4 regions of the Microcoleus sp. bin38.metabat.b11b12b14.051 genome follow, and region 1 is predicted to be linked to each of the others. Evidence: riboswitches for the same ligand, from Rfam matches in the RefSeq annotation. Region 1 holds a riboswitch; each other region holds the start of a gene.
What was found. A riboswitch is a leader RNA that binds a small molecule or an ion and turns the genes downstream of it on or off. The one in region 1 is predicted to bind cobalamin.
Positions count from the first base shown of each region.

Region 2: it holds a riboswitch for cobalamin, as region 1 does, so the genes downstream of both, QZW47_RS15025 (DUF1636 domain-containing protein) here and QZW47_RS22640 (fatty acid desaturase) in region 1, are expected to answer to the same signal.
Region 3: it holds a riboswitch for cobalamin, as region 1 does, so the genes downstream of both, QZW47_RS04540 (energy-coupling factor ABC transporter permease) here and QZW47_RS22640 (fatty acid desaturase) in region 1, are expected to answer to the same signal.
Region 4: it holds a riboswitch for cobalamin, as region 1 does, so the genes downstream of both, cobG (precorrin-3B synthase) here and QZW47_RS22640 (fatty acid desaturase) in region 1, are expected to answer to the same signal.

Region 1 is NZ_JAAFKD010000025.1:38,932-46,758, forward strand. It holds gene QZW47_RS22625 (methyltransferase domain-containing protein) at 1-20, opposite strand, end outside; gene QZW47_RS22630 (hypothetical protein) at 286-834, opposite strand; gene QZW47_RS22635 (methyltransferase domain-containing protein) at 1,099-2,091, opposite strand; gene QZW47_RS22640 (fatty acid desaturase) at 2,280-3,467, opposite strand; cobalamin riboswitch at 3,542-3,687, opposite strand; gene QZW47_RS22645 (hypothetical protein) at 3,725-3,925, shown strand; gene QZW47_RS22650 (hypothetical protein) at 4,051-4,593, shown strand; gene QZW47_RS22655 (hypothetical protein) at 4,752-5,177, shown strand; gene QZW47_RS22660 (hypothetical protein) at 5,306-5,773, shown strand; gene thiO (glycine oxidase ThiO) at 5,999-7,087, opposite strand; gene QZW47_RS22670 (2Fe-2S iron-sulfur cluster-binding protein) at 7,239-7,577, opposite strand; gene cimA (citramalate synthase) at 7,695-7,827, shown strand, end outside.
Region 2 is NZ_JAAFKD010000012.1:180,005-187,831, forward strand. It holds gene QZW47_RS15000 (hypothetical protein) at 1-283, opposite strand, end outside; gene cynS (cyanase) at 756-1,199, shown strand; gene clpX (ATP-dependent protease ATP-binding subunit ClpX) at 1,563-2,945, shown strand; gene QZW47_RS15015 (hypothetical protein) at 3,043-3,831, shown strand; gene QZW47_RS15020 (DNA-directed RNA polymerase subunit alpha C-terminal domain-containing protein) at 3,831-5,333, shown strand; cobalamin riboswitch at 5,590-5,754, shown strand; gene QZW47_RS15025 (DUF1636 domain-containing protein) at 5,776-6,186, shown strand; gene cobW (cobalamin biosynthesis protein CobW) at 6,571-7,605, shown strand.
Region 3 is NZ_JAAFKD010000003.1:20,141-27,967, reverse strand. It holds gene QZW47_RS04555 (DUF2207 domain-containing protein) at 139-1,035, opposite strand; gene cbiQ (cobalt ECF transporter T component CbiQ) at 1,969-2,775, opposite strand; gene QZW47_RS04545 (energy-coupling factor ABC transporter substrate-binding protein) at 2,772-3,104, opposite strand; gene QZW47_RS04540 (energy-coupling factor ABC transporter permease) at 3,108-3,827, opposite strand; cobalamin riboswitch at 3,888-4,035, opposite strand; gene QZW47_RS04535 (Uma2 family endonuclease) at 4,231-4,524, shown strand; gene QZW47_RS04530 (FAD-dependent oxidoreductase) at 4,534-6,108, shown strand; gene QZW47_RS04525 (DUF3370 domain-containing protein) at 6,250-7,737, opposite strand.
Region 4 is NZ_JAAFKD010000049.1:18,807-26,633, reverse strand. It holds gene QZW47_RS29005 (precorrin-2 C(20)-methyltransferase) at 1-324, opposite strand, end outside; gene QZW47_RS29000 (precorrin-8X methylmutase) at 321-950, opposite strand; gene QZW47_RS28995 (hypothetical protein) at 973-1,101, shown strand; gene cobG (precorrin-3B synthase) at 1,247-2,764, opposite strand; adenosylcobalamin-variant (AdoCbl-variant) riboswitch at 2,926-3,033, opposite strand; gene QZW47_RS28985 (hypothetical protein) at 3,650-4,288, opposite strand; gene cbiE (precorrin-6y C5,15-methyltransferase (decarboxylating) subunit CbiE) at 4,473-5,678, shown strand; gene QZW47_RS28975 (hypothetical protein) at 6,089-6,304, shown strand; gene QZW47_RS28970 (hypothetical protein) at 6,301-6,975, shown strand; gene cphA (cyanophycin synthetase) at 7,488-7,827, opposite strand, start outside.

The DNA.
Region 1 (7,827 bases):
TTGAGAGTAGTATTGGTCATTGATTTGACCTCCTATTTAACCTTACTCTCAGTTTGCCAAATTCTCCCAAAGCTTTCTATGATCTAGCTCATATTCAAATTCTTGTAGGGTGCGTCAGCCTCCTGAATTTTGATAATTATCCCAAAGATTTAGAAATGCTGACGCACCCTACAATAGCGCGATTTATATTCTCGTAGGGTGCGTCAGCCTCCTAGATTCTTGCAGTTATCCGAAAGATTTAAAGAGGCTGACGCACACTACAATATCGGGAAAGGCCCGCAGCAATCAACTGAAGGCAGAAGATCCCATGCGTAAAGCTCGTACCTCCTCGCGGTTATACGCAAAAACCTCCTGCCGCTCCTCATACGTCCATTTGCTGTAATGAACAATTTTTTCAAGAATAAAATCTATAGACCTTCCCGCAAAAGCATCTTCCAAAATTCGCTCTAAACCTGTTTCAGCAAAAGCAGCTAATAAAATAGTAGCTTTTAAGTTTCGTTTACTTGTAGCTTCGTAAGTAATAAGTTTTACGAAATCTCGAATACCAAGAGTTTTTATCAAAAAAGAACCTGTTTGGTCATGACCTTTATTAACAACATTTGCCCAAACTATTTCTCCAGAGAAACCCATTTCGCGCAAGGTTTTCAGCGTTTCAGACCCCCATTCTGTTAGCTCGAAAAAAAAGCTATCTGAGTAGCCCAAAGTAGCTCCTATATTCTCAACACCCAGGCGCTTCTCACTACTTAGAAGCATATATGCCTCTAAAACAGATTCACCAAGATTTACTTGGCAGTTAACAGCCTTAGTGACATCATTTTGAAAATTATCTGTCATAGCAATCTATTTGTTTAAAGTTAACTATAAGACTGCATACATTATACCTTCTCAATAGTCCGGACTGTTTTTTAACGCCCTGTAAGCCTTACTTGGCTTGTCCTACCATTTTTAACGCATTTTTTGAAACTTAGCGCTGGACTTAAATGAAATAAAAAATAGTCCACTATACAGCAAGTCTGGGTTTCTGGTACTCGACCAATGCCAAAAACTGTCCAAAGTATTGCCAAGACTTCGGACAGTTTTTGATTTTTCAGGCACTCGCTAAACACCAGTCATTGTTTTAGTAGAACTTGCTGCTGTTAAATCTGCGGGCGAATTTGCTCGGATGGCGCGGAACATTCCAAACCTACAAAGCCCCGCACCAAATGCTAAACGCATTAGTAAAAGAGTCGGTACTTCTCGCAGAGACTTGATGAAACCCGATACACCAAAACGCACTAATCCGGCCGGTCTAACTATACCTTGCCAGATAGAATCTATCCAGGAAGGAAGGGTTTCATTCGTCCAATCTCCGGTAGTTACAGCGCCCTCCACAAACCCTGTTGCTTCTAAAAGTTCTGAAAAGCCCTCGATGCTTGAAAAAGCCGGATGCGACCATTGATCCAGCAGTTGTTGCATTACCGGTTTCTCCCAGAAATTGAGCGGGATTTGGCGATCGTCCCTTTGATTCCAATCGGCCACAACTAGCACACCACCGGGCTTTACGACTCTCATCAACTCTTTCGCGAAGACGGCTTTATCTGGCATATGTGGGCCAGCTTCGATCGACCAAACCACATCAAAACTCGCATCTGGAAACGACAGCGCCATCGCATCATCCACCCGAAACTGTAAATCGAGATCGGGGGGAGTTAATTCTTGGGCGCGTTTAACTTGCTGCGGGCTGATGGTAATCCCTGTGACAGCAAACCGATAATCCTGGGCCAGAATCCGGCTGCTACCGCCAATTCCACAGCCCACATCTAAGACTGTAGTACCAGCAGGTAATCGATCCAAGCCGCCCCAGCGCACCATTTCATGCACAAAATCCGATTTGGCGGCGAGGAAATCTTTCCGTTGTGGCGGGGAACCATAATGGCCTAAATGGATGTGTTCGCCCCAATAAAACTCTAAAATGCCGTCTTCCGTCCATTCGTCGTAGGAATTGGCCACGGAGTCGGATGATTGATAAGGGCGAGCTGTGATTAAATAGATCAAAAGGGCGATCGCCAGCAGTGCAAACAAAACTCCAAATACAACAACAAATAAATTCATTTTTTACCTTCTCTTCAAAGCTGAATACAGACTGAAATTCCAAAAAAATCTGGCAATTGAACGATTATAAGATAAGACAGCGGTTTCAACCGCCAGAAAGTCAAGTCAAACGATGCCTGCACTTCGACAAGCGATAGCGAACCCCTCCGCGGACTGAAGCATAAAACATAATTTTCAGTGCTCGTTATTCAACCCGCGGAGGTGTTCGGCGAGCGAAGTCGAGTCGCGGGTTTTGTCTGTATAGAAGCGGTTTCAACCGCCATGTGTTCTACATTAACTAATTGAGTTTCTGCTTTTTCTCTAAATAATGCGATCGATTGCAAGCTATCAGAATCGGCATCCCAAAGAATGAACTTGAAACAATCAGGAATCTCCCAAATAGTCAGGATTTTTGAATTACCAAGCAGGTGCAGATTAGCATTGTGACACGCCCGAAGATTGTAATTAGGGATGCGCTCAGAGAGATGATGAATATTGTGATAAGCAATATCAGCCGAAAACCAATTGAGAATTCTGGGTAATTTCAGATAACTACTACCTTCGATCGCGCCCAGCAGATAGTCCCAGCCCTCTGTTTTGTGAGCGTAGGAACCCTCAAAGTTATGCTGCACAAAGAAGATACAGATAAATATCGCCGCTGAGCAAGTCATCACAATTGAGTAAACACTCCAGAAAAACCCAACCCCAAGTAAGTTACCCAGATACAGCCAGCTACCAACAACACAAATATTGTTGAATAGTAAATCCCAAAACTCAGCCGTCGTATACCAATGTTTAGATTTATAAGAAGCAATGATTCTCGATAAACCCATGCCCAAATCTTGACTTAGACAATCAAAAGTATGTCGGATAAAACCAGCAATTCCCAAGATTAGCGCGAGTCTTGGTTTGATAATTAGGTAGAAAAAACCACCAGGAAACAGCATCAACGGATGTCTCAGCACCTGATATATTTTTTGATTGAATGTACTGAGCGCCGCAAATTTTTCGGTAGTAGTCAATGCCGAAGGGCCTCGATACATATCCCAATTACCATTATTTTTGTGATGGTAAGCGTGTCCCCTAGACCAGGGATACTGAGGAATTGCATTGATGATACCGAGCAGAAAACCCACGGTGCGATTGACTTTTTTGGAACTAAACAAAGAATAGTGCCCACAATCGTGCATCAAGGAGAAACACCGTCCTGAAAACAGTGTCATCAAGACCAGAATCGGCGGCAGCAGCCATACAGAAAGGGCAGTAGCTTTAAATGCTAAAAACCATAAAAATAGATAGGGAATTACTGTATTAAGTATTTGGCAACTAGCTTTAAAATTGTTGCTTTTTATGTAAGGAGCTAGCACAAAGTCTGACTTTTTAATGGCGTTCTTCATTCCAATTTCTCGCCATAGTACGTCAATTGTAAAAATGCTAAATCAACTATCATCTATACCTCGTAGACGAAAAAGAACAGATTTGCAATATCGGCGGGCCTTCTGACTAAGAGACTGTAAAATCTCATCACAGTTGCGGGACAGCGCCGGACTTACGCCGGACTTTCCCCGTCTCTTCCAACGGTTATTTTTTGTTGGAACCGATTTTTGCACTTGTATGAGGTTATCACATTTCTGGTTTGTTTGCAGAAAAGACTGTGAAACCTGTCACCAGCGCCCGCAATGACTATCTTCCGGGTTCAACTACCCTTTCGATCGCACTTTGCAAACTGTGGCGACTCCCGAAAACTGGTTATTTGCCGGCTGTATGGGCGATCGACTTTCACGAAAAAACTGCGGTAATCCAGAAATCTCAAGCAGGCTATAGTTCTTCTCTAGTGGTTTTGGGCTGCTTGTAAGTCTTGGTATTCTGCTTTAAAGCTTTGCAGAGCAATCTCGTTCACAGACCTATAAAAATATTGAAAACTATCCTAAAATAATCAAAATATTATATCATGTCAATGTAAATTTATCAAGATTAAAAATGCTCCGCCTACTGACATTAGGATCTTTGCTGGTAGCGATCGCCTCAACTGTACCTAGTGCGATCGCCCAACCGATCGCTATTTCACCTAATACAGCGCACACCAAACAACAGGCGATCGCAGAAGCCACAATTGAGCCTGCTATATTTTCTCCTGCGGAACTAGGCGAGAGTTTTCATAGAAACTTTGAAAAAATCGAAAAACAGCCCTGCAACGAAAAGCTGAAAACAGAAAAATCCGTTCGCTATCGCATCTGTACCGTGAATCAAGGAAATGGTAAAACCAGAATTGTCTCAGCCTCAGAAGCCAACATAGAAGTGGGCGATGGCATGGGATACTGGTTTACAGAAACTGGCAAGGTTTACGCTATTCGTTTTTTTCATAGCGGTCAAACCTTTATTTTCGGACTTAAAAACGGCAGTTTGTTAGCGGAACTGATTGAAAAAAGACGGGTGAATATGGATTTTAAAGATGCACAAAAGAAGGCATTAGAGAAGAGTGCCAGAGAAGGAGGCAAGAGCATTATTCAGAGATTCAAATAGGAGTAAAACTATTCTCTTTTGTATTTTGGGTTTCTGATTAACACTTAATTCCTGGATGTTTCCTTGGTATATTCTCTACTGTCATCTGGTGCATTTACTATTGTAAAACGGCAAAATGCTTCTAAAACAAGTCTAGTATGTTGAAACACTTAATGGTTATGATTGGAACTTTGGCTATATTGTTGATACCTTTGTCTAGTGTAGCTAGAGCAGAAAGTTGTAAATTAACGATAGATTGCCCCTTTGAAAATGAAATCAACGATCCTTGGATTGAGGGAGCTAGATTAGAACAAACTGGAGACTTTGATGCTGCCATAATTCAGTATCAAAAAGCATTAGATGCTGCCCAAAAACTCAATATTGTAACTTTGGAAGCAAAGCAAAATCAACACTTAGGAAAATGTGCAGCGACAGGTTCAGAAGCCCGGTTAGTCCCAGCGAGAGCAGGTAGACAATATTTGCGCGATCGTGCCGACGGTGATCAATCTGTTCAAGCTGCGATCGCAAAGTCTCAACAAACCTTTCGTTTGGCGATCGATCAAATGGATATCCAGCATCCCGATTTGGCATCCAGTTGTCCCTAGGATCGAGGATTAGGTTACTTTATAACTCCTGGAGGCACAAACGGCGTCTGATCGACAGAAATGCTGTATTGAAGCCTTTACGCCTCTAATTTGCTACAATCTGATCGCACACGCGACTCGAAGGAATTATGAGCGAACTGTTAGATGAGACACTTTCTATTGAAATCGCCACTCGGATCAAAAGCAACCGGAAAAATTGCTTTGATAACGCTTCTAAAGCAGCCTTAACCACCGAAGGCGCAATTTACGTCCAAGGATTTTTAGCTGCACCCGGAGCGCCCTACAAACCCATTGAGTATAGCTGGATTGAACTCAACGAGCGTATTGTTGACCCAACTTTTCCACATCTCGGTTTTAGCGCTCAAGACATTCATTACTTCCCGGCCCAGCGATTGAGCGTGAAGAAACTCAAAGCAATTCTAGAAGAATCTAAAGAAGATTATCCAGAAGACGATCCGCTGCCGGTTTACGGAAATCAACCCTACGAATATTACGGCGATGTCATGTTAGGCGGTAAAGATTACCAAAATGCTTATGATTTGGCTTCCGCTAAATGCAGGGAATTGAATTTACCCAAAAAACCGGAACTTAACTAATTTGGACTTACGCCCAAATTAAGTTCGTAGTAAGGATCGCGAATTAAATAACTTACAATTTTAATTGTTATTGTGGGATGGGCGTCCCGCCCGTCCAAAAAGAACGGGCGGGACGCCCATCCCACAAACTTGTGGAAGTTATTTAATTCTCATTCCTAAGAACTTTAGTCCTGTTTCATTTATCTGGATTGATAGAGGACTAAAGTCCTCACTACAAACTGAATGTCAGGAACAGGTAAACCTGGAATAATTAAAAGCTGACAACAACGGATCTAACTGTCGATCTAACATCAAATCAGCCAACAATTTAGCCGTTACCGGGGCTAATAAAATGCCGTTGCGATAATGCCCAGTCGCCAGCGTCAAATTTTCCCAAGCACTCGCACCCAAAATCGGCAACTCATCCTTGGTAGCCGGACGAAATCCCCACCAAAACTCTAGAATCGGATAATTTTGTAATTCTGGATATAACTTAATTGCTCCTGCTAGCAAACTTTGGATTCCCGCAGGGGTATTTCCCGGCGTAAAATCCACATTTTCGCTAGTGGCACCGATAATAATTCTACCATCTTGACGCGGTACAATATAAATGCCAGTCCCGAATAAAACTGTTTGCAGCGGCTGCGTAACAGCACTATCTTCTGGTACGCACACGGACAGCATTTGCCCCTTTCTCGGAAAAATCGGAACATCCAATAACTTCTCAGACCAAGGCCCTGCCGCCAAAACATAACGGTCAGCTTGCAATTTTCCTGCCGTTGTTTCCACACCAAAAACTCGGTTTCCCTGCCGAATAATTGCCTTGGCAGTATCTTGAATAATCTCAACCTGCAATTTTTTAGTTGCGGCTTGAAGCGTCCGGAATAAAGCGCGGTTGTCCACTTGAGCGTCGTCTGGATACCACCAACCACCGATAATTTCTTCACCCAATCCAAACTGGTGCTGGCGAATCGCATCCCCGTCTAACCATTGAGAGTTAAGGTTTGACAATAGTTGCTGTTGTTGAGGCTCGTTTTGACAGACTGGTGCGAGAATTCCCGATCGCCAATAACCTGTTTTCAACCCCGTCATCTCTTCCAGCCGTTCCACCCAATACGCATACAGAGAGCGACTTTGCAGGCACAAATCTAGCATCGGACTGGGGGGAATTCGTTCGGCTTGTGGCGCGAGCATTCCGGCAGCGGCCCTGGCCGTCGGTTGTGGAGAATCGGCGGTGAGAACAGCGACAGATGCCCCTCGCAACTTCAGTTCAACTGCTAGCGAAAGGCCGATAATTCCGCCCCCAATAATCAGAATATCTTGAGATGAATTCATTGACTTTTCTATGGACTTTCTGGCTTTTTTACCTCTGGTCATTCTTCAGAGTAAGGTGCTGGTGTTCGCACCTTACAATTAGAATTTTTGGGCAAGTCTTACATATTATCTTGCAAGGCGATCGTCCTATCAGCCTTCCTGCACAAAAAATCTATCCTTGGGGTTTCCAGACAGTTTCCGAACCCTGGCCCCAGAAACCGTCATATTTTGTCACCTTAATATCGCCCAAAACCTTAGTCTGGCAGGACAAACGGCGGTTTGATGCGGAAGAATGGGGAGGAATCGAAAGTCTGGCTTTTTCGCGCCACTCGGGATCAGAAACTGCGCCCTCGACGGTGACGGCGCAGGTGCCGCAAGTCCCCAATCCGTGACAGTTGATGACTTTGGCGTTGCCATTGTAGAGATCGATGCCGTTTTTGAGCAACACTTCACGGAGATTCGATCCGCGATCGCACTCAAATGTTTTTCCTTGCGCTTGTACCTTAACCACAGCAAATTACCCCAATTAGATTTATGTTAATTTTCCTATATATTATCGCATTTATTTCAAATAATTTCATCTAATATGATAAGTGATATATTACCAATTGAGAATTGAGAATTCCCCATGAAAAATCGGCTCTGGATCTACGATACCACGCTGCGAGACGGCGCTCAGTGCGAGGGACTCTGCTTATCTCTCGAAGACAAAGTGCGAATTGCTCGACAGTTAGACAGTTTAGGAATTCCGTTTATTGAAG
Region 2 (7,827 bases), on a different contig from region 1:
GCCAGGGTATCTCTTTAGAGCCTTTGACGGCGATTTGAATATTCTTTTGCTGGCGCACTTTGATCACAAATTTCGAGACAATATTAATTCCCGAACTGTTTAAAAATTCTAGCTTTCGCAAGTCTAGAGTAATTGTGTTTGGCGAGGAGTCAGCAACGCTGTTGAGCAGATCGACGATCGGGGCGTATTCTTCCGTCTGGCTGAGCCGGAACGAGCCGCAGCAGGTGATTGTTTGAGTAGCGCGATCGTACTCAATGGTGTAGTCTTTGGTCTGAATCTCCATACTTTTGTCAGTCCTAGGTTGTGAGGGGTAAAGGGGTCTTAGCTGTGGGATATTGCCACCCGTGCCTGAGGCTGGCACCGTCGAATGGAGGCAGGCTTGCCTGTTGCCGAATGCCTGGGTTTGTGTAATTTGCACTACATATACTGCCAACTGTACCATTGCCGCAGGGCTTTTATAGCAGTGGACAGTTGACAGTGGACAGTTGACAGTTGCAGAGAAAGAAAATCAAACCGTTTCTGCTATGGACGAGGGGCTCTATTCATGAGGTTATTTATGTCCTCACCGCTGTGGCGATTGCTATATCAGTTATTTGGGGAGCGATCTGTTGCAAGTTGGGCGGATTAACAAGACCAGCTTTTACTAAAGTTGCGAGGGATAGATGCTGTTTTTTTTGTGAGTTTGCTATTGACAAGTTTACCAAAATATGATACAAATTTCCCATCTAGCAGGGCAGTAAGTTGGAGAATATTTAATGGCAATTTGTGAAATAACGGAAAAGCTTTTAGCTGCTAAAAAAGCTAAGGGAATTAGTTTTGCAGAATTGGAAAAAGTTTTGGGTCGTGATGAAGTTTGGATTGCGGCGGTTATTTACCGTCAAGCTACTGCATCGGTCGATGAAGCCGAAAAAATTGTCTCGGCTTTGGGATTGGATAGCGAGACGGCTGCGGTGCTCTGCGAACCTCCGCTAAAAGGTTCTTTGGATGCAGCAGTTCCAGTTGACCCGCTGATTTATCGATTCTATGAAATTATGCAGGTGTACGGGATGCCACTCAAAGCAGTGATCCATGAAAAATTTGGTGACGGGATTATGAGTGCGATCGACTTTACTTTGGATGTCGAGAAAGAAGCCGACCCAAAAGGCGATCGAGTGAAAATAATTATGTCGGGAAAATTTTTGGAATACAAAAAATGGTAAGCCAGTGCAGCTTTACTACCAGGGAAAATAAAAAATTAAAATTTGGTCGCATGAGTAATGACTAATGAGTCATGCCTCAAAAGTGTTAACTTAGAAATAGAGAACGCCAAGCTTGATCAGGCAAAAAATTGAGACAACCCCCTGACTTAACTCGTGTAGAGCCCTAAGTTTTAGACGAAGGTTCAACCTCCAAAATTTATCCGTGGAGTAAATCTAAAATCTAAAATCTAAAATCTAAAATCTAAAATCGACTGACTGGCTTGGGTGTCCGCTCGGGAAACCATTCTAGGGCGAGAATCGATCGATCCGGCGCAACTCCCCAGTCGAAACAAGCAACCGCAACCGTAAAGAAAGAGGCTAAATATGTCCAAATATGACTCCCATCTCAGATGCTCCTTTTGCGGCAAGTCGCAGGAGTACGTCCGCAAGTTAATAGCTGGGCCCGGCGTCTACATTTGCGATGAATGCGTTGATTTGTGCAATGAAATTTTAGAAGAGGAGTTTTTTGACTCCAGCAAAACAATTGGTCAACAGGTTCCCCAGTCAGAGGTGCGAGAGTCTCAGGGACAAGGAACGAAACGCCAGGGTCGATCGAACAAATCGAAAATTGTTCTAGCCCAAATTCCCAAACCCACAGAAATTAAACAGCATTTAGACAACCACGTCATCGGCCAGCATTCAGCAAAAAAAGTCCTTTCTGTAGCAGTTTACAACCATTACAAGCGCTTGAGCGTAGACCAAGCCAAAGACAGCGGCAAGTCTGCCCCGGACAGCGATGTGGAACTGCAAAAATCCAACATCATGCTAGTCGGGCCGACAGGTTGCGGCAAAACCTTGTTAGCGCAGAGTTTGGCGCAAATGCTCGAAGTCCCATTTGCAGTAGCCGATGCGACGACGCTGACAGAAGCTGGATATGTCGGCGACGATGTAGAAAATATCTTGCTGCGCCTGTTGCAAATGTCTGATTTTGATGTCGAAGCCGCACAGCGCGGGATTATTTATATTGACGAAATTGACAAGATTGCTCGCAAAAGCGAAAACACTTCGATCACCAGAGATGTATCGGGAGAAGGAGTGCAACAAGCGCTGCTAAAAATGTTGGAAGGAACGGTGGTTAACGTGCCCCCGCAAGGTGGCCGCAAACATCCTTACCAAGATTTTATTCAAGTTGACACGAGCAAGATTCTATTTATTTGTGGCGGTGCTTTTGTCGGTTTAGAAAAAATAGTTGAACAGCGTTTGGGTAAAAAATCTTTGGGCTTTATTCAGCCGACAGAAACCGAAAGCAACTCGACTTTACCCGCGAAGGATAAGCGGGCGGCTGATATTTTGCAGCAGGTACAGCCGGATGATTTAGTCAAGTTTGGTTTAATTCCTGAGTTTGTCGGGCGGATTCCGGTGGTGACGGTGATTTCGCCGCTGGATGAGGCGGCTTTGATGCAGATTTTGACTGAGCCCCGGAATGCGCTGGTGAAGCAGTATCAGAAGCTGTTGAAGATGGACAGCGTGGAGTTGGAATTTGACCCGGATGCGCTGCGGGCGATCGCCCAAGAGGCCTATCGACGCAAAACCGGCGCGAGAGCTCTCCGCAGCATTTTGGAGGAGTTAATGCTTGATGTGATGTACGAGTTGCCTTCTCGCAAGGATGTTGCTGACTGTAAGATTACCAAGGAAATGGTCGAGAAGCGATCGACTGCCGAATTGCTGTGGCATCCGGCATGGCACAAACAACACGAAACAGCTTAATTTGTAGTTTGTAGGGTGTGCGGCGCGCACCCTGCAAGCAGTAAGGTGTGCATTGCACAAATTTTGGAAGCTGTCGATCGGGTTGCCGTAAAATAAAATGAGTTCTAATGAATCAGGTGCCGATGAGCCAGTAAGCAATCAGTCAGCATTAGCCAAACTACTCTGTGGAAATGTAGTTTCTGATGGAGGTGATATTGATGAGGTGCTAAGTCATTTGTCCGCGTCAATTGATAATGTTGTTAAAGAGTTAGTAACACTAGAATCCCTGAGTGATAACCAAATTTCATTATTTGCCCCATTTTTAGGGAGAAGTATACTGGAATTGGGATGTACCGCACTAATTGCGAGGCTCGATCCTTTTAGAGTCCTCTTACTTAGGGAATGTCAAAAACAGCCCAATTATCAAATAGATAAGCCTAATAAGTCGTCTATACGTTGGCAAGGTGATGTTTTAGCGGACAAAGTTACGGATCTTTGGGCTGATAAGTCACTGCAAAACCCTACTAGAGCTCTGCTTGGAGATTATTATAAGAAACTAATATGGTCTGCTAACTTTGACAAGATGTTAGATGCAATCAAAGATGTCAGTGGGGATGTATGGATAGCCGATCTTAGAAGAAAGGATTTTGAAAGATTCTATAATGAAACTTTAAATGAGTTTTCAAGTCTATACTCTCAACTTTCAAAAGGAATACATCACGAACTGGTGATTCCTTTAAGTTCAGCCTTGGATCGAGAAACAACTAGACGGCTGATTGAGAAAACTGTTCGTAATATCGCTACCCTTGGACTAATTGTTTCTGTTGTCAGTCATGCACTAAATAAACTCGATATTCCAGAAGCAATCGCAGCTTATCAAGAAATTCAAGAAATGGGAGTTTTCTAATGGTTAATACTATTTATGAAAATACATCGCTGATCTTAGCCGCAGAAGATTGTTCGCCTGAAGAGTTTGAGAAACTGCATTATTTCTCAAAACAAGAGCAGCGCTTTATTTCTAATTTGATTGCTCATGGCCCAGTCTTATTAAAAGGGGCACGTGGTAGCGGAAAAAGTGCGCTTATGATAGAAGCATCAAGAAGAATGTATCCTGAAAATAATCTAAGCTCTACATTTGGCATATACATCAGTCTTCGTCATCTTGAATTACTCAGAAGTGAAGGTGAGAAGTATGAAAAAATGTTAAGTCAGCTAATAATTGATGCCGTAAATAGGACAATTATTAAAGCAGCTAATCTCTCTGAGTTTGAGGCTTTGCCAAACATCACATCACTTCAGAGAGAATTATCTAGTTTATCGAGTGCATCTGGGAAAAGAATAGTTATTTTATTTGATGACGCGGCTCACATTGGTCGGGAAGCTCCGCTACATGAGTTTTTCGATATATTTCGGACTTTATCGAGCAGTGTAATATCGTGTAAAGCTGCTATTTACCCTGGAGTTACTAATTTTGGAACAAGGTTTGATGTATATAATGATGCTACGGTGATCGATATTTCAAGAAATGATGAACTAGAAGACTATAATACCAACTTTGCCGAGATAATTAGAAAAAGGTTTTCTGAGCGACTTCCTGAAGAGTCTTTCTCTGGTCAATTTGCTTTAGAAAATGTTGCGGGGTTTATGGGAAGGGCTGTACTTGGAAATATGAGAGGATTTATATTTGCATGGAATAATCTGTCTGACAACTGTAAGAAACGTAAGATCAATTACGCCAATATCACAAAGACACTGATCTACCTGGCCCGTAACTACTATTGGCCATTGATTGAAGAGCTTAAGCCAAAACTTGGTATATATGCACTAATGATCGATCCTGCAACCGAGATTGCAGAATCAATATTTCAGGATGCTGGCAAGCAAAATAAGCAGAATGTACTTATTTTAAGAGAAATTGCACAACGTCTATCAAAGCCGTTAGAACTACTTGAATATACTGGATTTATTTCAATTCGAGATGTTTCACGGGCAATGAAATCGAGAGGACGAGGAACAAGATATAGCTTGAATCTATGCACATTGCTGGAAAAGACTCGTGGCGCTCGGGTCACCAATGAAATTTATACTAGGTGGTTAAATGAAAAAAATGAGAGAAATGAGCCTTTAGAATTACACAAAACAAGTGAGTTGTTTAAAATTCAATTGCCTGAATTACCTGAGCATGGTGAAATGCTAATATTAAGGGAAGATATTAGCAAATTAAAAAAATCTCACGTATATCCTTATGGACTCACGGAGCGCAAAATTGATATATTGAAAGCTGCTGGATACCTCACGGTGTCAGAATTAGTAGAAGCCAGCGACGAGTCTTTGTTAAAGCTTAAAGAGATAGGTATGGAAAATTTAAAGCGAATCCGCAGTACAGTTGCTCAAGCAATCTGGATGTAACTAAAAGCTAATACCAGTTCCCTAAAAATAGGTAACGCGGCCGCCCAAACTGTTGTATCCAAGTTCGCGGGTTACTTGATAGCCCTGTGTAGAAAAGTCGGGAAAAGTGCTCATAAGGTTCGTAGTAAGGACTTCAGTCCGCAGAAATATCAGAGGACTAAAGTCCTTACTACGAACCGAGTTAATTTATGTAGCTAGATATTAAAAATCGCCATTACCAAGATAACTTTTTTGGCAAAGGGCGGCAAGTGTGGTAGGATTTGAATTCGCGATCGGTTCTAGCGGGGAGCAGCCGCCAGAGGAAACGGGGAAAGTTCGGTGCAAGTCCGGCGCTGTCCCGCAACTGTAATGAGGTTTGTAGTAAGGACTTTAGTCCTTCACCTCTAAAGTCAGAATGCCCGCCGATATCTAACTCACTTTTGAACGCATCTACGAGGTATGGATGATGAATGGAACTAACACGGCTGTACGCACAAAACACTGTCTTTTAGTTTGCACTGCTTGCGCTAGTGTTTGGAAAGACGGCAAGCGCGAAGGTAAAAGCGGCGGCCAACAATTCATGGAAGATTTATTGAAACTCGCTCAAGATTGGGAGTTTTCAGAAAAATTTGATATTCGGGAAGTTGAGTGCATGAGTGCTTGCAGTCACTCTTGTGCCGTGTCTTTTGCTGCTGCTGGAAAGTATACTTATTTGTTTGGTGATTTGCCTGCGAATGAGCCGGAAAGCGTCGAGGCTGTACTGGAATGTGCGAGTCAATACTATGCTAAACCGGATGGTTTGTTGCCTTGGGCTGAGCGTCCTCAAGCTTTGAAGAAAGGCGTTTTGGCGAAGATTCCGCCGCTGGGAAATTAGAGTTGAGTTGTGCATTTAGGAGAGTGCATTTAGAAGAGTCGGCGGTTGAAACCGCTGCTACACACACAAAGATCAGAGTCGGCGGTTGAAACCGCTTCTTGTCAAACAAAGATCAGAGTCGGCGGTTGAAACCGCTGCTACACAAACGAAGTCCGCCTCCGCGGACTGAAGAGTAAAGATCAGAGATTAGAGTCGGCGGTTGAAACCGCTGCTACACACACAAAGTCCGCCTCCGCGGACTGAAGAATGGTGTGCTTTGCACACCATACATTCAAAGATCAGAGTCGGCGGTTGAAACCGCTGCTACACACACAAAGTCCGCCTCCGCGGACTGAAGAATGGTGTGCGTTGCACACCATACATTTAAACCTGAGAAAAAATTTAATGCACAAGATTCCTGTTACAGTTATTACTGGTTTTCTCGGTAGTGGCAAAACTACCTTAATTCGCCATTTGTTGCAAAACAATCAAGGCCGCCGCATTGCTGTTTTGGTTAATGAATTTGGCGAAATCGGTATTGACGGTGAATTGCTGCGCGATTGCCAAGTTTGCGATGACGAAGAAACTGTCACCAGCAATATTGTAGAATTAACAAACGGTTGTCTTTGCTGCACTGTTCAAGAGGAATTTTTGCCGACGATGCAGGAATTGTTGAAGCGCAAAGACCAAATTGATTGTATCTTAATCGAGACTTCGGGCCTGGCTCTTCCTAAGCCTTTGATTCAAGCTTTTCGCTGGCCGGAAATTCGCACGGGCGCTACTGTTGACGGTGTGGTGGCGGTTGTTGATTGCGAGGCTGTGGCTAGCGGTACTTTTGTTGGCGATATCGATGCTTTGATGGCGCAGCGAGAGGCTGATGATAGTTTGGATCACGAAACGCCGATCGAGGAATTGTTTGAAGATCAGTTGGCCTGTGCCGATATGGTACTGTTGACGAAGGTCGATCGCGTAGATGCCGAAACTCACCAGAAAGTTCAAACCTGGTTGCAGCAAGAGTTGCGCCCGAGTGTGAAAATTGTGCCTTGCAAGGGTGGCGAAATTAACCCCGATGTGCTGTTGGGATTTAATGCGGCGGTTGAGGATGATTTGGAGTCCCGCCCGAGTCACCACGACACGGAAGAGGAACACGAGCACGATGATGATATTAACTCGACTTTCTTTATTGCCGATCGCGAATTTGAACCGGAAGCTTTGGTGAAAAAGCTGCAATCCTTGATGCAGAAGGAAGAAATTTATCGGATTAAGGGGTTTGTGGCGGTTCCCAACAAACCGATGCGGATGGTGTTGCAAGGTGTGGGCGATCGTATAGAATGTTTTTACGATCGCCCTTGGCAACCTTCGGAACTCCGCCAAACCAAGCTGGTGATTATTGGTAGAGAGTTGGAGCGCGATCGAATTGCAGCTATAATTGGCAATTAATTATGCGGAGTCATTAGTCATACCTACAAAGGTTCGTAGTGAGGACTTTAGTCCTTCTTCTATGGATGCGGACTAAAGTCCTCACTACAAACCTAGAATCTGTCAAGGTTCGTAGTGAGGACTTTAGTCCTTCTTCTATGGATGCGGACTAAAGTCCTCACTACAAACCTAGAATCTGTCAAGGTTCGTAGTCAGGACTTTAGTCCTTCTTCTATGGATGCG
Region 3 (7,827 bases), on a different contig from region 1:
GAATACGAGAATTATCAACAATAGTTGTGGATGCGCGGGTGGCCAGAAACCGGGTTTTTTGCGACAATACTTAATTACAAACCACAGATTAAGTAAAAACCCGGTTTCTTTGGTTGTGATGCGTAATTTCCGTGGATATCAACCACCGCCACCACCGCCACCGCCACCACCACCACCGCCGCCGCCACCGCCACCGCCACCGCCGCCACCACTATCATCACCACCACCGCCACCGCCACTGTTATAAACACCGCCACTGCTACTGTCATGGCTCAAGAAAAGCAAGACTAACAGTGCTAGAAAAGGAGCAAAGCTTATAGGAAAACCTCTTCCTTCCGAAGAAGATTGAGATTGGTTGCCAGTTTTTTGCCAGCGAGGTTGAGGCACATTAAGAATTGGCTGGGGAAATGCGATCTGCACTTCTAATTCTTGTTCCGGTAGGACAGGCTGACTTGCGACAAATTCATAAGTTTTACCATCTACTTGGCTAGGACTAGCTGGCGTACCAAAGTTTTTAAACGAGACAACTTTACCTGACAAAGCTTCTGGTAATTGAACTCTAACTTTGGCAGTATTAATCGGGGCTTTGCGACCGGATGAAATGGCTTTCCAATAAACTTGAGTATCCTGACCATCTAGTTGCAATCCACCTATTACTCGATATTTTAGGACAAAAGTATGTGATTCTGGTGCTTTTAATTGATGTTGCCAACGAATCCAAAGTTGATTGTTTTCATCAATCCCGGTGGTACTGGCAATGATTTGATTGTTTTCGGCAACGGTGACATCTTTAATCTCATCGACTTTGCCTAAAGGAATATAGCGATATCGTTCAGTATTGTAGTCGGCTGTGAATACATATTTTTGGGTTTCGGTAACTAACATATCTCCGTTGGTCTGAACGTCGATGATGACGTTAATATTTTCCCAGTAGAATGGTACTTCTTGAGCGGCTACATGAGTGACTGTGACTAGAAATATGGTCAATAAGGTGGTGCAGAAATAAAGTATTTTTTGGAGTTGCCTTTTGTTCATAAAATGATTCCTACTGAACAGCTATTGATTACTATTATTCAATAGGTTTCTGGTCAGGTCAATTCATAAAAATCATTTGTTTAGTTCATAAAAGTCATATTGATAAGTCTACACAAACGATGTCCGAAATGAGACGGCGGTTGAAACCGCGTCTACACAAACAATGTCCGCCTCCGCGGACGAAAGAAAGATGGGATGTACGGTTGAAACCGCGTCTTGTCAAACAATGTCGGAGATGACACGGCGGTTAAAACCGCGTCTACACAAACAATGTCCGCCTCCGCGGACGAAAGAAAGATCGGACGTATGGTTTCAAACCGCGTCTACATAAACAATGTCCGAGATGACACGGCGGTTGAAACCGCATCTTGTCAAACAATGTCCGCCTCCGCGGACTCAAGAAAAAAACATGATTTTAATGGTCAATTCTTCAACCTGCGAAAGCAGGTTTGGTTTGTATAGATGCGGTTAAAACCGCGGATTCTTCAACCTGCGGAGGCAGGTTTTGTTTGTGTCGCCGCGGTTTCAACCGCCGGGTATCCTGACAATACTTAACAGGGTTAAAACCGTGCAGATAACACGGCGGTTTAAACCGCGTCTACATAAACAATGTCCGCCTCCGCGGACTCAAGAAAGAAACATGATTTTAATGGTCAATTCTTCAACCTGCAGAAGCACGTGAGTGTTTGTATAGATGCGGTTAAAACCGCGGATTCTTCAACCTGCGGAGGCAGGTTTTGTTTGTGTCGCCGCGGTTTCAACCGCCGGGTATCCTGACAATACTTAACAGGGTTAAAACCGTGCAGATGACACGGCGGTTTAAACCGCGTCTACATAAACAATGTCCGCCTCCGCGGACTCAAGAAAATAAGATGATTTCAACCGCGGATTCTTCAACCTGCGGAGGCAGGTTTTGTTTGTGTCGCCGCGGTTTCAACCGCCGGGTATCCTGACAATACTTAACAGGGTTAAAACCGTGCAGCCAAATACAGCTTCAAATGTGTATCTGCGCGAAGGTTTGTAAGGGTTGGAATTCCAAACGCGCAATTCTCCGTTGAAGCCACGCGAGGCTAAACTAAGGGAAACTTGACGGTAGTTTACTAATGTTCGTTGCAATAATTGCCCGATTAAAATGCCTAAACTGTGCATTCCTAATTTCCAAGTGCGATAGCCACATCGGGAGTTTTGGGCGATCCAAATTTCATCTGCGATCGCCAATAAGCTAAAAATAAAGCGATACATTAGTAATAGCAGTTCTGTGACTAACTCTGGACACCTTAGTTTGCGGAGGATTTGCAAGATTTCGGTAAATGGGACTGTCAACAGGATGAAGTACATACAGCTTGTGGATGCGATCGCGCGCGCTAACAATAAACTCACCTGATATATGCCAATACGACTCACATACAGATAAAAACTGCCGATGTTAATCCCCCAACCTTCCCAAATATCCCATTGAATTGTCGGAATTCGATCGCCCGCAACCGCACCAATCGCCAACGCCGGCACACTCGTCAGCAAAAACATCAGCGGTAGCAACAGCAAGCGCAGATAGAGTTTCGCGGGAATTCCTGCATAAACAACGATCCAGATTGTCAACCAAAGGGCGATCGACAACTGCACCGCGACATGGGAAACTAGAGACAGGATTAATAGGGCGATCGCAAATGATAGTTTGTGAGCTGGCGGCAACCCCCGTAAGCGATTTGTATAAGCCAGACTATCAATCTGATGGTTCATTCCGAGGATTTCTTGTCAGATTGTTGCCCAGATTGCGATCGGCCTTTATACAACCCAATCACGTAGCCAACTACGCCCGCCCCCATCGCTGCTTGAGACGCAAACAATAGACTGGAGATTTCGCTGCTAGCAGGCTCAAATAAGTGATTGAACCAAGGTTTATAACCCGGTTGAATTTCGGTAATTGCTTTCTTAGCTTGGTCATCCGTACCGCCGTATTCACCCCGGACAAAAATAAGAGGAAATGCTGCCAGAACAATCACTGCAACCGCTAACAGCCAATTTTGTTGCGAAGTAGCTTGCTGATTTTTGGTAGGTTTTTGATTCACAATTTATGACTCCTGTCTCAATAATTTCAAAGTTTCCAACTCCGGCTTTCCGTAAGAATGTAGCCAATTCCAGACCAATACAGTCAGCAATCCCTCAGCGATCGCCAGAGGAACTTGAGTAATTGCAAAGATGCCAGCAAACTTGAGAAATGAAGTCATAAAACCGCCAGTTGCTGCCGGAAAAGCTAACGCTAATTGTATCGAAGTCGTCAGATAAGTCAGCAAATCTGCCAAAGCCGCCGCACCAAAAATTGCCGCCCGCTGACTGCCAGTTCGCAACAGCAATCGATAGATAAAATATGCAGCAAAAGGCCCGACAATCGCCATCGAAAACATATTAGCGCCCAACGTTGTCAAGCCGCCGTGGGCTAGCAGTAATGTTTGAAACAACAGCACTAAAGCCCCCAATACAGCCATCACCGAAGGGCCGAACAAAATTGCACCCAAACCTGTACCCGTTGGGTGAGAGCAACTCCCCGTTACCGAAGGAATTTTCAACGCAGAAAGCACAAAAGTAAACGCACCCGCCAAAGCAAGTAATAATTTAAGTTCCGGGTGTTCTTTGGTAATTTGGGCGATCGATCGCAAACCGAATACAAAAAAAGGCAGCGCCACCATCCACCAAAACGCCGCCCATTGCACCGGCAAAAAACCTTCCGAAATGTGCATAGCTGCGGCCGGTGTTGCCGATGCTAGGACAAGATAACAACTCAAGCCAGCCATCAATCCCAAGCTGACCAATTTCCGATTTCTGGCCTTCACACTGAACCTCGCAGATGAGACAATCTAAACTAACGCATCGGCGGGCATCCTGACTCAGAAAGCAACAAGACTTTCATTACAGTTGCGGGACAGCGCCGGACTTGCACCGAACTTTCCCCCTTTCCTCTAACGGCTGTTCCCCATTAGAACCGACTGGTTAGATATAGTTTAGTCGATCGCGCAACTCTCAACCGATATTTTACAAAAATTATTTCAGATTAAATAACTCAATATCGCCTATCTTCTTCCTTCTCTTCCTTCGCGTCCTTCGCGCCTTCGAGGTTCGTTAAAATCTTCACACAATTCAAAATTATAGCTAAACAACTCAATGCTATAATATCAATGAGTTTTGAGGACAACCACCATGTTAGATTACAACTTTCCGAAGCACTGGCCCTCAGCCGACGAACTACCAGACTCAGACGAAACACCAGTGGATAACGAACTTCAAGAATTAATTCCAGGATTGCTAAAAGCAATATTGCTCATACTTTGGGCAGAACGCATGGACTGGTTTTTTGGCATAGATATGGGTCTTTACCATCACCCAAAAAAACCTGCTATTGTGCCTGATGCCTTCTTGAGTTTAGGAGTAAAACGGTTTTCTCGGGAGGAATTGCGTCCTATCGCAAAAATGGCGATCGCCAGAGGTAATTAAATAATGCTAATGAATTTGCGTTCTTACGACATCATTTGCTTTGGTGATGAAGTTCCAGGAGTTCTAGCCGTTATCTCAGCCGCCCGAGAATACCGCCGCCGGACAAACCTTTATCCGCGAGTTTTGCTGATGTCTAAAGGAAGCTTGCAAGAAGGAATTGGCGGGCATTTAGTCAGAGGTGGACTCGCTTATTTAGATAGAAGTCAAATCAGTCAACAACTGCAACAATCTTTAAATTTAGATACCTTCGGTTCACCGCCGACAATCTATCAAGAACTCCTGCAAAAATCCGGTGTCAGCGCGATCGCCCTTGACCCCCGCAAAGCCAGTCCAGCGCTGAAAGCAATGCTGGTACAAGCAGGAGTCGCAATCCTCAGCAAAGTAGAAATTAAATCAGTTAATAAAGAAGGCAAAAAAATTTCTAGCATAATTACCTCGACAGGGACAGTTTATGCAGCCAAACAATTTATTGATGCCACTGTCAATGGCGAATTAGCTCAAGCGGCAGGTGTGCGAAAGCTGAATGGATTTGAAACCTTTGGTTTGCCTAACTCAGAACTTCCTGTCACCCTAGTTTTTGAAACCCAAGGACTCAGTGTCAGAAGACTGAAAGAACTCGATTACCTTTATCTAAAACGCTTCACAAACCTTGCTGATTCCGAGGCTCAAAAATTTTTGCTAGCCGCTGCGGGTAAAGATGCCAAACTAGCAGAACAACTGCGCCAGGAAATGATCGACACCAGAGGAAACCTCAAAACTCTGTGGGCGGGGAACGATTACATCGATGTGCGATCGCCCGCACTGTCTGTAGCATACCACTCGTTTAGAGGCAGAAAGCTATCTTTTCCTGAAACCGGCATAATTTTAGATGAGGGAAATATCGCCATACTTCCCGATGATAGACTGTCGTGGAACGCGCTGTTATTTGCAGTCACCGGCAGCGAAGCAGAAGCCTTAGCCAGAAGCGGCAGCAAACCCACAGCTAATATGCAAAGAGAGATGCTATCTGTAGCAACTTGGCTGAAGAGTTTGGGAGCTACTTCTGTTACTTCTGCCTCAGAACTTTATATCAGACACGCCGGGAACGTGACGGGAGTTGTAGAACCTTTAACCGGCGCACAAATGCTGCTTGGTGGCGTACCTGCTAATGAGGCACTCGGCACATTTAGCTATCATTTTGATGTTCGGGGAGGCATTCCGAGCCTTGGCGATAAAGCAAACAGTCTGGGGTGGTTTAAAAGCCTGAGTTTCAAACAGCCAACCTTCAATATTGGCATCCGCCACGCATTGATAAAAAACATTCCTAACCTGGCAGTTGTCAGTCCCTGCTCTGGATTTGAAGGGTTTGCGTGTTCTGTCGGCAGAATTGTAGAATTCAACGCCGCAGTTGGTCAAGGTATCGGTATCGCCGCCGTTAATGCTATTTTAAATAACAAAAATCTAGCAGATATATCTAACCGAGAAGTGAGACAAGTTCTCGCCCAAACAAATCAATTACCTAAAATTTTTGGAGTTAACAACAATACTGATGGAACGCTATTAGCACAATTCGAGACTCTTGTAGGTGCCGACGCCATTGCATAATATCCAGCGGGAGCACTCAGCAAAGCAAGTCCGCATCCACGTTGGTAGTGCGGACTCCCTTCCGCTCCCTGATTGAATCACAGCTTGACTCAAACTTTCGGAGTCATTGAACTTTAGCCCGATCGAACCTTTGACTAACCGCTAATTACTCGATCGCACAGTCAAAACTTGCGGAGGCGTCGCATCCGGCGGATACAAGAAATCCACCTGAACCAAACGGCGTTCCCCCGGCTTCATATTCACATTCACCAAAGCTTCCCCCTGCTGTCCCCGGCGCTGCACAATGTGAATGTAGCGCGTCAAAGTTTTGCCCGAATCATCATTAAACATCACCCGCACCGTACCTCGGAAAAATATCCTATTTTCCGGCGGATCGTAAAACATCAATCCCGCCGATTCTGTATTTGCCTTAATCGGTGTTTGCATTCTAATGCTCACAGATTGCGACTCGCGAGATTTGTTATAAAGCGGAAAAGTTAAATTGTATTGAATTCCGTAATTACCGTGAGCAAAATAAGCAGTATCGGGATACCGAGCTAACATTTTAGCACTTTGAACTTGACCAGTCCCAAAAGTACCAGTATCCGTAGTGCTCAAAGCATAGGAAAATGACTCGCCGCGCTTGGGAACAGTTAAATAATCGGTTCTCGTATTGTCAGTAATTTTAGCTTGCCATTGGGAACCTTCAGCGACTCCAGCCACGCGCCCGTAAATTTTTTGCAGCGGATTTTCGCCTGTGGGAGTGGGAGCCAAATCTCTCGGCCCCGCTAAACCTTTGGTGTTTAAAATATTTTCCCACTGTTCTAAAGTCGGATATTGTTCGACTCCTTCTTTAGTTTGAGGAGCAAACATCGCCAAACTAGCCACATAAACCGAATTGCTGCTCGACACTCGCATCAAAGTCGATCGCCCGTTGGAAGCAGGCGTGACATTGCCCACAGGTATCGGCAAATTCATCAGCATTCGGCTCTGATTCGCCGGAATCTCGATCGCAGCCGGCAAAATGCTTTGTCTGTACCCCCGCAACACATCGCTGGTGATGCGGCTGCCAGGCCCCGCAAACACAGTACCGAATCGATTTTCTAAATACGACGGCAAATCGACAAACAAAGCATCCGGCCGAGTTAAATAAGTTGCTCCTTGCAATATATTTAAAGTAACAGGTTCGGAGTTGGGATTGTAGACAATAATCCCTTGAAATAAGGTGCGAGTTTCGGCACGATTTTTAGCTTTAGCAATGTGGTGGGCGAAGATATCAAATCTGCCTTTGAATGCAAAGTTTAAATGTGCAGCAGGTACTTGTTTTGCTGACTGCGGAAATGTCGAGAGCAAAATGCCTTCGGTTTGCACAACTTCTGGGCTATTGCTATTAAAAACGGGGATGTTGTCGAGTTGTCCAGGCAAAACGCGCACTTGCTGGGGCATTGTCACAGTTTTCAGCGGGCTGCTGCTTGGCTGCGGTGGCAAATCCAGTTCGTTTTCGGGTAGCGGGACTTCTGGCTGGATGATCAGTTCTCGGGCGGGACGTGTCGGGATTGCCTGAGCTAAGGGTAGAATCGGTAACAAAAACATAGCTGTGAGCGCGTTTAACTGAACTTGCAGATTGCCTTGACGCAAAGCAATCGACACAAAACTTTACCACAAGTTGGTTGATATTTTTGGGCAATTTGGCGATTTGCTGTGAATTTTATGGGTAATTAGACCGATCGACCAATTCAC
Region 4 (7,827 bases), on a different contig from region 1:
CGTGCCGTAGAGAAAAGGTTCGCCCTCGCACAAAACCGCCACATCCCGCCCTTCGCTGAGGTGGGCGGCAATTTTCTCGGCTGCAATATCGTAATACGGTTGAGACGATCGCGTTGGACTAAAAGGCAGCGGCATCGGAATTTCAATTTGCTCTTCTCGCAAATAATCTGCGACGATCGCCCGCGCGAGCACCTTACCGTTTTCCATCGCCGGATACGCAATCACCGGCACCGATTGCAAAATCCGATAAGCTTTCAATGTAATCAATTCTGGATCGCCAGGGCCGATGCCCAATCCGTACAATTTACCAGTAGTCTTAGTCATAGTTCGTCCTCTTTAGCTAACGCATTCACGGCTGCTGTTGCCATCGCACTGCCACCGCGCCGCCCGTGTAGCGCGATAAATGGCACTCCCCGACTGTTGGCAGCGAGTTCAGCTTTGGATTCCGCCGCCCCCACAAATCCTACCGGGAAACCCAGAATTAACGCCGGTTTCGGAGCTCCAGCATCCAACATTTCTAGCAGTCGGAATAAAGCAGTCGGGGCATTGCCGATCGCGACAACTGCACCATCTAACTTATCTAGCCACAAATCGAGGGCTGCTGCCGATCGAGTATTGCCGATTTGCCGCGCCAATTCCGGGACTTCGGGATGCCAGAGGGTGCAAATCACTGGATTGTCGGCGGGTAGGCGTTTGCGGGTGATGCCTTCGGCTATCATGCGGGCGTCGCAGAGAATCGGCGCGCCTGCTGCGAGGGCTTGGCGCCCGTGGGTGGCGGCAAAGGGGGAAGCTGCTAAGTCTTTAACGATATCGATCATTCCGCAACTGTGAATTAGTCGTACTGCGACTGTTTCTAAGTCTGGTGGTAGGTTTGACAAGTCTGCTTCGGCGCGGATTGTGGCGAAGGATTTTTGGTATATTTCTGTTCCGTCTCGGATGTAGTCAATCATTTAAATAATTGGGCATGGGGCATTGGGCATTGGGCATTGGGCATTGGGCATGGGGCATCTCGCCCTGAGCGAAGTCGAAGGGTGGGGCATTGGGCATTGGCCAAACAGGGCATTGGGCATTGGGCATTGGGCATTGGAAATTGGGAATTAAAAGACTGTACTTAACTTTATTTGAAACTGCTATGGGTGGTTTGTTTGATTTGTGGAATAGCTTTTTTAATGAATCGCGAAGGCGCGAAGGAAGAAAGAGAAGGGGAATTTATTACAATTTGTCTGTTTTAATGGGATATATTTTTTTAATTCTGATTTTTGGGAATAAGAAATTCTTGCAATTTTGCGATCGCCCATCGATCGCAAAATTCACTGAATGAGTCACCCGGTTCTCGCATTTGCTGGTACACTCGCAACATTCGCTCGATCGCCCTGGGCATCTCAGGTACACTGATAGCTGGGAAGATTTGCCGTCCAAAGGGTAAGTCTTTTTTACCTGCATAAATGTTGTAAGCTGCGATCGTCTGGTTTTCTCGTTGAATCTGAGTTCCTACTAGGGTGATGTCAATCGGCTGGTGTTGGGCGCAGGACTTTTCGCAGCCGCTGAAATGGATATTGATCGATCGGTCGATCGTCAGTTTTTGGGCTAAATCCCTTACCATTGCTAGGGCGTCACTTTGAGTATCTGTCGCGGATGACGCGCAGCCACTGCTACCGGCACACGCAATTAAGCAAGAATCTAGGCGAGTTGCGGATGAGTGCAATCCTAATTCGGCGATTTGCTGTTTGACTTCAGAAACCTGGGGGTTGGGGATGTCGGAAATCACCAGATTTTGCCACGGCGTTAGTCTCAGGGTGCTGCTGGCTAGATTTTGGGCTAAATTTGCTAAATTTCGCAGTTGCTTTGATTCTAGCCTACCGAGAGGCAGTGCAATGCCGATGTAGGAGAAATCGGACTGTCGTTGGGGGTGAATGCCTAGATTGCTGTTGCGTGCGATCGCTCTTGAATGTGCGGTCAAAAGCCTCTCAGGGGCAGGCAAGATGCCTACCCCACAAGAGTTTTGGGAGATGTCTCTTTCTGAAAGATCGATCGACCTTCGCCGGAATGCAAACGGTAAGTTTTGCTCTACTTTTTCTAGGTAAATTTCAGCGTCCCAATCAGCGAGTAGATGACGTAAGCGCGGTTTTTTGCCATTAATTCGAGGCTGATATTTGGTATATTCAAGATATACGTTAGTTAGGGCTGCTAATACTGCAATACATTGCGATTCTTCGATGATAATTCCTGTATCGCCGTTCAAGTACAGCCGAAAAACTATTTCGGATTTGGTCGAGATTCTTTCTGCTACTAATAAGATATCGTTCCGTAGATTGCGGATCGAAACTGTTTCGCCGCCGTCAAAGCCAATACTGAATTTAGCGGAAAGTTCCGATAATTCGGGATGAGTTTGCAAATAATCATCCCAAGCTGCAACCAGCGGGCGAGTATCAACTAACTGTTGGCGATCGATTCCTGCTGTTGGGCTTGCCATTATATTGCGAATTGGGTCAACTTCAACGCGGCGAGATGCTAATCCCAATTCCTGTAACTCGCGCCAAACCGACGGGGGAATTTCTGAGTGCAATTCTCGGATTTGCAAATTTGCCCGATTTGTGACTTGCAAAGAGCCGGTACTGTAGCGATCGATCAAATTGGCGATCGACCAACACTGCTGTACATTTAAAATTCCCCCCGGAATCCGCATCCTCGATAAAACTCCGTCTCGGGCTTGGGAACCGTAAAATAAGCCCGGACAAGTCGGTAAATCAGTCAAAGCTAACAAATAATCTCCTTCCCCGTGCGACGCAGGGAACTTACAATTTAGTTGACAGTTGACAGTTGACAGTTGACAGATGAGTGCGACCTCTCCAGGTCAGGGAGACGATTGGAGTCATCAATAATCTGATTTTAATTTCTCCCTACAAAAGAGAGGCTTTAAACCAATTTTTTCTGGTAAACGTGCCAAAAGCGCCCTGAAATCGGCATTCTGACTTTCACAGTTGCGGCACAGCGCCGGAATTGCACCGGACTTTCCCGCTTTCAGGTTTCAGAAATGTATCATAAGTCGATCGCCCGCAGCGAAAAATATTAAATTTCTTAACAAATGGCTGGTTATTTTGTATAGTTGCTAATAGGATCTCGCCAGTACAGAGGAATATTCCAGGTGTAGCAAAGCTTTGAGATTTCTACCTCAGCCTCGCAGTGACAGAAATACGTTTTTTTCGTCCAGGACTGTACAATAGACCTCTTGCAAAAATCCTTTTAATCAAATTTTCGGACGTGCAAGATGCCCATCCCACAAGAGAAAAAATTTTTGTGGGATGGGCATCTTGCCCGTCCCAGGTATTTTTGCAAAAGGTCTAATAAACATCTGATAGATTTTTCACCTATTCTAGCTGTGTGGTGGATTTTTTCGTTTGTCCAAATATAAAATTAACCCTATTGCACCAAAGAGTAATGGCAAACACCAAGACTGCAAAAACCACCATACAATGAGAGCAAATGACCAACGTTCTGAGACTGGGATATATTCTAGGTCTGGTTTGCCGTCGTACCAATATGGGCTAATCCAAACCATCCCATATGCTATCACATATACGAGCAGTGGATAAACAGTAAATGTCACAATTATTTGGTTGCGAAGATTCATAAAATAACAACGCTGATTTTATTTGATAGTTAATTTTGCTTCTTTTTGGCGATCGCCCATTTTGCCTGTAATCGTAATGTTTCCGGGGCGTAGCGCTCGAAATGTGCCAGGTTCTGCGCCCATGTGGTAAAAAGAGCGATCGAGCAAAGGTGTCGGATTGTCAGGTCTGCGGGGTACATTAGGCTCATATTGTTGATAGTCTGGAGTCCGAAAGCTGCAAGATATCGGGGGAAGTAATTTACCAGTTGAATCAGAAGCTATCATTGCAAAGGTAATGCGATCGCCCACGCGCACTGTTGCCACTTCCGGTTGAATCCGAACATTCCAATCTTGCGGATAAACAGTACCGGACATCTGGAGTGTTTCTTTACCTTTTTTAGCCAACACAACAAACTTTCCCGGTGCAATTCCAGTTACAGTTCCATCTGGAACAATTGTGATAATTCCTGGATTTTTAGACAACCATACCCAAGATTTATCGGAACGGGCAAACGCTGATACGATACAATCAGAATCACTGCGTTCTCCTATTTTTATTTTAGTCGTTTTACCTACAATTAAAGGGTTGACATTTTCAAATTTGTAATCGAGGCAAGGGGTAGCTTTATGCTCGCCAATCTTAAGCGGATTGAAGTTAGGTAATGCTGTACAACTCATTAATCCTAATGATTGTGTAAGTGCAATTCCGTAGATAATCAGGGTTGATTGTTTTTGACGATTCATTTGCGTTAGATGTATCAATCAAAGATTTATACAATTCAAGTCAGAGTGTTTCTCAATAAAATAGCAATCCCAGATTATTATTGAAAATTGATAAGTAGTAATTAGCAGTCAGGGCGCAATGCAGAAATGGCTTTCGGTGGTGGGAATTGGGGAAGACGGACTTTTGGGATTGAGCCCGATCGCCCGATCGTTACTCGATCGATCTAAAATCATTGTCGGCGGCGCGCGCCACCTCGCAATGCTACCAACCGACGACACTCGCGAACACTTGGTTTGGAGCTCGCCGCTACAAGCAACTATCGACAGCATCATCAGCCGTCGCGGCGAGTCTGTCTGCGTGCTCGCAAGCGGCGATCCGATGTGTCACGGGATTGGTGTCACGCTGTTGCGCCGCATTCCGATTTCGGAAATGATTGTGATTCCCGCAGCATCGGCTTTTAGTCTGGCTTGTGCGCGTTTGGGTTGGGCGCTGGCGGATGTTGAGACTTTCAGTTTAACAAATCGCCCGATCGCCTCGATCGCCCTAGCTTTGTCTCCCGGTACACGCTTGCTAGTCTTGAGTGCCGATCGACATACGCCCGATCTTGTAGCGAAAATGTTGACACAGCGGGGGTTTGGCAGCAGTTTAATCACAGTGTTCGAGCGGATGGGGTCGGAGGCGGAACGGCGGATCGAGGGGGTTGCAGCAGCTTGGAATGCGACGGATTTAGCCGATTTGAATACGATCGCCATTGCAGTTGTAGCCGATCGCGAAACTCTGCTGCTTTCGGGCACTTCTGGCTTACCGGATGCAGCCTATCGCCACGATGGACAGTTGACGAAACGGGAGGTTAGAGCCGTTACGCTGTGTGCGTTAGCGCCGATTCCGGGGGAGTTGCTGTGGGATGTGGGGGCGGGCTGCGGTTCGATCGCGATTGAGTGGATGCGGAGTCATCGGAGTTGTCGGGCGATCGCGATCGAACGCCATGCAACTAGACTGGAATACATTGCCGAAAATGCGTCTAATTTGGGTGTTCCCGAACTCAAAATCATCGCGGGAGACGCGCCCGCTGCTTTGGCAAATTTGCCTCAACCAAATGCAATTTTCATCGGTGGCGGTGTCACCGCAGAAGCTTTGCTGGAAACTTGTTGGAATGCTTTAGGTGAAGGTGGCCGATTAGTTGTGAATGCGGTGACTATTGAGAGTGAACTTACGGTGCTGCAATGGCATTCTTTGCATGGCGGAGAATTGATTAGAATTGGGATTCAGCGCGCTGGGGCGATCGGATCTTTTCTCGGTTGGAAACCGCTAGCACCGATTACTCAGTGGGCGGTAGTTAAGTGATAAAGTAATTCCCAATCTTCTATTGAGAAATACTTTGGCGAGATTTGAGTTCATAGTAGATGGCCCACCTGTATCACAACAAGCTCGTAGGCGAGCTCTTCTCAAAGCTTGGAAAGTGACGGTAAGGGAAGAGGCTGAAAAATACTGGTCTTCGGAACAGAAAACAGCTACTGGTCTAGTTATGCTCCAGATAACTTATTTCTACGATTCTGTTAAAATCGATGTGGACAATATAGAACTCATTTGATATCTATTCTGCGTAAATCTCAGAAACCGGGTTGATCTCGGTATTTCTCGTAACCAACCCAAAAACTCGTAGAAACCCGGTTTCTTGCCCCGGGCGTAAATCTCAGAAACCGGGTTAATCTCGGTATTTCTCGTCACCCAACCCAAAAACTCAAAGATGTCAAATGGGTTCTATAGTAAAGCCAATTCAAGATGCAATTATCGGGCTAGCCTATGTCGATGACGATCAAGTAACTGATGTCCTCGCCCGCAAGAGGAATTTATCAACTAACTTTAAAGTAGAAAATATGACCTCGATTCTAGCGGAAGGATTTGCCCGTGGTAATGAATTATTGCACATTCTCGTAATTGATGCTCCTGATCCAGAGGTACTGACATGATGGCAACCCTAACTGCAAACAGAGAAAGAGAGCAATTGCTAAAAATAGCAGAGGAGTATCGTCAGAAAGGTTATGAAATTTTATTTCCTCCAAATCTTGAAGATTTACCTGAATTCCTCAAAAGTTATCCCCCAGATTTGATCGTGCGTCGGGGGGAAGAGTCAGTGATTATTGAAGTCAAATCGCGCACTTCACTCAACTCATCGTCTACTCAATATTTAGCCCAAGCAGTAGCAAAAAATCCTGGTTGGAGGTTTGAGTTAATGATGACTAACTCTGAGGATGCAGTAGATATTCCCAAAGCTGAGGATTCTTTTCAAGAGTCTGAAATAGAGTTGGGCTTGCAAGTCGCTAAGCAACTTGTCACACAACATCTAGAGTCGGCTATGCTATATTCCTGGTCTTTAGTTGAGGCAACTTTGAGGATTGTTGCCCAAAAAGAAGAGTTAAGTTTGCAAAGATTAGAGCCGCATTATTTAGTCAAAAAACTAACAGCAGAGGGCGTAATTTCTAAATCTGAGTATCAGTTGCTAATGAATTCACTTTCTTTACGCAATCCTATTGCTCATGGCTTCAAAAGCACACAACTTACGGAAAACTCTGTATACGAGCTCATTGCAATTGCAGCTAAACTATTGAAGGATCTGCATTCTAGCGAAGAAGCTGAATAAAAGTTTAAAAATCAGGAATTACGTATAGCAGTTGACAGTTGACAGTTGACAGTTGCAGAGTAAGGAAATCAAACCGTTTATGCTATGGGATATCAGCTCTATTCATCAGGTTATACCATTTTTCTAAAGATGCAATAGAGATAAACGACCATTGGACATTGTAGTTATCTCCTTGACCTTTTGATAAAACTCTATCATAACTTTAAAAAAATGGTATAAGGTTCGTAGTGTGGACTTTAGTCCGCTCTTATTGCGGACTAAAGTCCACACTACGAACCATTTTTGTTATGGTAATACCATTTTTTAAAGATATGGTAGAGATACAGAACAATTGGGCTTTGTAATTATTTCCTTTACCTTTACATGAAAGTTTCTCATAATTTTAAAAAAATGGTATTATTTATGTCCTCACCTCTGTGGCGATTGCTATAACTCCTCAAACAAATAGGTTGGGTTTAAGACAATTAAACCCAACCTATTAATTCAATCAAACTTCAGAGTTTAGCCTTGATTTACACCGAAGTTTTCAAGCTGTCCCGCGACTCTTGAAGCCGATCGACATTAACGACATTTGCCACAGATTCCTTAATCGGTTTCCGGGCTTCAATTAAAGTCAGAGCTTTGTTGACACCTTCAGGTAAAATCACCACCAAACTGCCCTTCGGCGCTTCGTCTAAAGCCTTGTTAACAGCAATTGTTTCGTCGAGAATCAACTCGTATTGAACTTTGGATTGATCTGGGGTGCGTGCGGCAATAGCCTCAGCAATACCTTGGCATATTAACTTAGCCACCACACCGGGTTCTCGCCCACGTCTGTCAATATCTTCTTTGACAATAATACGATCGAACATA